One region of the Prauserella sediminis genome, then DNA from elsewhere that is predicted to be linked to it. Evidence: riboswitches for the same ligand, from Rfam matches in the RefSeq annotation. Region 1 holds a riboswitch; the other holds the start of a gene.
What was found. Region 1 has a riboswitch for cobalamin ahead of FB384_RS09945 (ABC transporter substrate-binding protein). Riboswitches for the same ligand answer to the same signal wherever they lie in the genome.
Positions count from the first base shown of each region.

Region 2: it holds a riboswitch for cobalamin, as region 1 does, so the genes downstream of both, FB384_RS14860 (ABC transporter substrate-binding protein) here and FB384_RS09945 (ABC transporter substrate-binding protein) in region 1, are expected to answer to the same signal.

Region 1 is NZ_JACIBS010000001.1:2,182,141-2,184,979, reverse strand. Features, by position in the region: gene FB384_RS09955 (winged helix-turn-helix transcriptional regulator) at 1-344, shown strand, start outside; gene mshD (mycothiol synthase) at 475-1,389, shown strand; cobalamin riboswitch at 1,450-1,619, shown strand; gene FB384_RS09945 (ABC transporter substrate-binding protein) at 1,697-2,740, shown strand; gene FB384_RS09940 (FecCD family ABC transporter permease) at 2,815-2,839, shown strand, end outside.
Region 2 is NZ_JACIBS010000001.1:3,275,340-3,278,178, reverse strand. Features, by position in the region: gene FB384_RS14860 (ABC transporter substrate-binding protein) at 1-888, opposite strand, end outside; cobalamin riboswitch at 1,171-1,351, opposite strand; gene FB384_RS14855 (aconitate hydratase) at 1,480-2,839, shown strand, end outside.

The sequences.
Region 1 (2,839 bases):
CCCGGCTGCGCAAGCGCACCCTCGAACTCACCTACAAGGAGTTCGAGCTGCTCAAGTACCTCGCCCAGCACGCGGGCCGCGTGTTCACGCGTGCCCAGCTGCTGCAGGAGGTGTGGGGGTACGACTTCTTCGGCGGTACCCGCACCGTGGACGTCCACGTGCGGCGACTGCGCGCGAAGCTCGGCCCCGAGCACGAGCAGATGATCGGCACCGTGCGCAACGTCGGCTACAAGTTCGAGCGTCCCGCCAAGTCAACGGGTCCGGTAAAAGGGGGTAACCCCGGCGGGGGGCACTCCACAGGGCCCGTGGCAGGACCCGCCCCCGCCGAGTACTCCGGACGCTGACGGCCCCGGCTTCCACGATCCCGGCTTCCACGGCCCGGCGAGCGACGCGGCAGGCTCCGGCGACGCGCCGCGGTCCCACGGGCCGGACGATCGGGGCACGGGCAGCGCCCGCCCGGCTAGCCTGTCGGACATGCTGGAGCTGCACTGGGCCGAGAACCTGGACGACGAACGCACCGCCGCGGTGCGCACGCTGCTGACGGCGGCGCGCGGCGTCGACGGCAAACCCGAGGTCGACCCGGACGGTCCGCTGCCCGGCGAATTCTCCGGCGGCCGATATCTACTGGGCACCGTGGCCGGTGACCTCGTCGGCGTCGCCCACGTCGACGTGTCGGGCGACGCCTTCGGCAGACAGGTCGCCGAGCTCGTCGTACACCCCGAGCACCGCCGCCGCGGCCACGGCGCCGCACTGACCGAGGCGCTGCTGGCGGAGTACCCGCGGAACCTCCGGGTGTGGGCGCACGGCGACCAGCCCGGCGCCGCCAGGCTCGCCCAACACCACGGCCTGCTGCGCAGCCGCGAACTGCTGATCATGCACGTCGACACGGCGGGCGCCGACTGGCCCGAACCGACCCCTCCGGAGGGAGTCACCCTCCGCACGTTCCGGCCGGGCTCCGACGAGCAGGCCGTCATCGACGTCAACGCCCGCGCGTTCGACTGGCACCCGGAGCAGGGCGCGCTGACGGTCGACGACCTGGCCGCGACCGAGCGTGAGGACTGGTTCGACGCCGACGGGTTCTTCCTCGCCGAACGGGCGGGCACCGTGATCGGCTTCCACTGGACGAAGGTCCACCCGCCGAACCCGGCGAAGTTCGGCGGCAAGGCGGCCGGCGAGGTGTACGTCGTCGGCGTCGACCCGGACACGCAGGGCGGCGGTCTCGGCCGCGCACTGACCGTCGCGGGCCTGCACCACCTGGCCGAACGTGGTCTGAGCCAGGTGATCCTCTACGTCGAGGGCGACAACGCGCCCGCGGTGGCGGTCTACCGCAGGCTGGGGTTCACACCGTACGAAGTGGACGTTCAGTACGCGACTGCCGACCCGGGGTGAGGGTGCGCACGTGACGGCCTGCCCCGCGCCACCCGGTGGTAGCGTCGCGAGAGGCCAGCCGCACTCACGGGTGACGTGAGTCAGGGAATCCGGTGCGACTCCGGAGCTGACGCGCAGCGGTGAGGGTGACGGCCGGAACACACGCCACTGCAGCCTGGCACGCGCCTCAACGGCCCGTGCGGGCGGCGGGAAGGCGTTCCGGCCGGACGACCCCGAGTCCGAAGACCTGCTGGCCCCGGCTCCGGCGAGCCGGTAACCGGTCCGACTGCGGGCTCCGCGCATGGGCCCTCGACATCAAGGGAACGCTGTGCCGATCTTCCCGCGACGATCACGCCCCGCCCGCACCTCCGCGGCGCTGCTGCTGTCGACCTGCCTCACCGTGGGTCTCGCAGCCTGCGGCGGACCCGCGGGCGGGCGAGAGCAGGCCGCGCCCGGCTTCCCGCGCACGATCGACAACTGCGGACGCACCACCGAGGTGCACGAACCGCCGCAGCGCGTCGTATCCCTCAACCAGGCGAGCACCGAGATCCTGCTCTCCCTCGGCCTCGAGGACCGCATCGTCGGCACCTCGATGTGGACCGATCCGGTACTGCCCGAGTTGAAACAGGCCGCCGACGGCATTCCCCGGCTGGCCGACAACATGCCGTCGTTCGAATCGGTGCTCGACGCCGAGCCCGACTTCGTCAGCGGATCGTTCGCCGCGACGCTCGGCAAGGGCGGCGTCGCCACGCGCGACCAGTTCGAAGAGCTGGGAGTGCCGACGTACCTCTCGCCGACCGACTGCGCCGCGAAGGACAACAGCGGCTCCGGCGACGGCAGCCGGTCGAAACCGCTCACCATGGACGTGCTGTACGGCGAGATCCGCGACCTGGCGCGGATCTTCGACGTCGAGCAGCGCGGGCAGCAGCTGATCGACGGGCTGCAGCGACGGCTCGACGGCCTCGACGTCGACGCGTCCGGAACGTCGGTGCTGTACTGGTTCGCCAACTCCGACTCGCCGTACCTCGCCGGATGCTGCGGTGCACCGGGCATCATGACCCGTGCAGTCGGCGCCGACAACGCGTTCGACGACACCCACGCCGAGTGGCCGCAGTCGGGCTGGGAGAACGTCGCCGAACGCGACCCCGACGTCATCGTGCTCGGCGATCTGACCCGGCGCGAGCAGACCGCGGAATCGGCCGAGTCCAAAATCGACTTCCTCGAATCCCACCCGGTCACGCAGGACATGACCGCGGTCAAGCGGAAACGCTACGTGCGGCTCCCCGGCCAGGCGCTGAACCCGACGATCCGCACCGTCGACGGCGCCGCGAAACTCGCGACCAAGCTCCGTGAGTTCGGACTGGCACGGTGATCACCGTGACGACGGGTCGCGTGACCTCCGCTCCGGCGGCGAAAGCCCCGCCGACGGAGCGGTCGCGACTGCCGCTGCTGCTTCTCGGCGGCTGCCTCG
Region 2 (2,839 bases), 1.1 Mb from region 1:
CACCGCCTTGTTCTCCACCGCGGTCAGACCGGACAGGGCCGGGTCGTGCAGGATGGCGTCGGCCTCGGGCCGGGCGTCCTGTTCGGTCATGCTCGCGTCACAGCACGCGTCGGTGAGGATGACGTCGGGGTCACGCTTGACCAGTTCCTCGGCGCCGACATCGATGTTGCGTTTCTTCGACAGGTCGGCGAAGGCGTTCGTGCCGCCCGCCCGTTCGATGATGTGCGAACCGAAGTCGATACCGCTCGCGACGCCGTAGGTGCCGTCCTCGTTGGGCGACACGATGGCGACCGACGGCCGGTCGACGCCGGCGACCTGTTTCTCGACCGTGGCGATCCGTTCGCGCATGTCGCTGATCACGGCCTCCGCGTTGTCCTCGACGCCGAACAGGGCGCCGAGATCGCGCAGGTCCCGGTAGATGTTCTCGACCTTCACGGTGGCCGGGTCGATCGACTGGTCGGTGAGGCCGTCCTCGCTGGGGCAGAGCGGTGAGAGGATCCAGCTCTGCACGCCGACCTCACGAAGGCTGGCGCGCGTGCCGACCGAACTATCGGCGCCCTGCTCGGCGAAGAATCCGTTGAAGCCGGACAGCACGAAGTCCGGGTTCGCCTGCAGCAGTGCCTCTCTGCTGGGGAGGCTGGGCAGGTAGTCCACATCGGCCTGACGGTCCGCGTACTCCGGCAGCACCTTCGCATCCAGGAACGCGGTTCCGGCGAGCCGGTCGCTCACCCCGAGAGCATGGGCCAGTTCGATGGCGGGCTGGTAGGCCGCGTAGATGCGCTGCGGCGGATCGCCGGTGGCCACGTCGATGCCGCAATTGGTCCGGCTGGTCGCACCGCCCGCTGCCGATGCGGCATCCGGCGGTGGCGGTGCGCAGGCCGTCGCCACGGCAGTCAGAACTGCCGCGCACAGGGCCGTGGCACGCCGAGCTGTGGCGTGCGGAGAAGTGGTCGCGACGGAGTTGCGCCCACGGCGCAGAGTGGAAGTGGCGCGCCGACGGCGCAGAGCGCCAGTTGAACGCCTTCGGCGCAGTGATACAGGGCGACTTCGGCGCGGTGATACAGAGTTGCGCCTTCGGCGCAGCGATACAGGGCGCCTTCGGCGCAGCGGCAATGACATCGTCAGCCCGCCCCTCCAGGTCCTCGTGGATCGGGTCATCGGTGTGCGATCGGGTCACACAGTGCCGTGGCCGGTCTCCTGGCTGACGGGTCGTACGCGCTGTGCCAGCCTTCCCGGAACGTTCGTTCCAGTGGCTCGCATGCTGAACGGCACAGCACTTCCCGAATCACAGTGGCGAGGGCCGCTCCGGTTTTCCACCGGATTCCCGTGCACCACGGCGGTGTGAACCTAACAGACCCGCGCGCCACCCGGGGTGTGTCGGCACCCACACGGCGCACGACGCAGTGGTCGACGTTTCGATCCGCCCCGCACCGGCAACCTCCACCCTGCAGACTCCCCGGGCCGAAGGAAGCGGAACGTATGCCTCGCAACGTTGCACAGAAGCTGATCGCCGACCACCTCGTGGACGGCACGATGACGCCGGGCGAGGAAATCGCGATCCGGATCGATCAGACCCTGACCCAGGACGCCACCGGAACGCTGGTCATGCAGGAGCTGGAGGCACTGGACCTGGACCGGACCCGCGCCGACGTCAGTGTCCAGTACGTCGACCACAACCTGCTGCAGGCCGACGAGCGCAATGCCGAGGACCACGCGTTCCTCCGTTCGGCGTGCCGCCGGTACGGCCTCTGGTACTCCAAACCGGGCAACGGCGTGTCGCACCCGACCCACATGCAGCGGTTCGGCGTGCCGGGTGCGAGCATGGTCGGCTCCGATTCGCACACGCCGGCGGCCGGGTCGTTGGGGATGCTGGCGATCGGGGTCGGCGGGCTGGACGTGGCCACGGCGATCACGGGCGAACCGATGTACGTGCGGATGCCGGAGATCTGGGGTGTGCGGCTGACCGGCGAGCTCCCACCGTGGGTGTCGGCCAAGGACGTCATCCTGGAGATGCTGCGCAGGCACACGGTGTCGGGCGCGGTGAACCGGATCATCGAGTACCACGGGCCGGGTCTGGCGAAGCTGTCGGCGATGGACCGGCACGTGATCGCCAATATGGGCGCCGAGCTGGGCGCCACGACGACGGTGTTCCCGTCGGACGACGCGGTGCGGCGGTTCCTGCGTACCGAAGGCAGGGAGCAGGACTTCGTGGAGATCGCCGCCGACGAGGATGCCCAGTACGACGTCACCGACGAGATCGACCTGTCGACATTGGTGCCGCTGATCGCGAAGCCGTCGGCGCCGGACAACGTCGTCGAGGTGCGCGAGGTCGCCGGAACGCCGTTGGGGCAGGCGATCATCGGCTCGTCGGCCAACCCGGGGCTGCGTGACTTCGCGATCGCCGCCGCAATGGTCCGCGGCAAGCAGACGGCGGGCGGCGTCAGTTTCGACATCAACCCGACGTCGCGGGAGATCTTCGCCGACCTGACGAAGATGGGCGGCACGTTCGACCTGGTGTCGGCGGGCGCGCGGATCCACCAGGCGGGATGCATGGGGTGCATCGGCATGGGGCAGGCTCCCGCCGTGGGGCACAACTCGCTGCGCACCTTCCCGCGGAACTTCCCCGGTCGTTCGGGCACGCGGGAGGATTCGGTGTGGTTGTGCTCGCCGGAGACGGCCGCGGCCAGTGCGCTCAAGGGTGTGATCACCGATCCGCGCGATCTGGGGATGGAGGAGCCCGCACTGGCGCTTCCCGAGCACGCGACGATCAACCCGGACACGCTGGAGGAGCCACCTCCGCCCGAGGTGTCGCGCCGCGCGGAACTGACGAAGGGCCCGA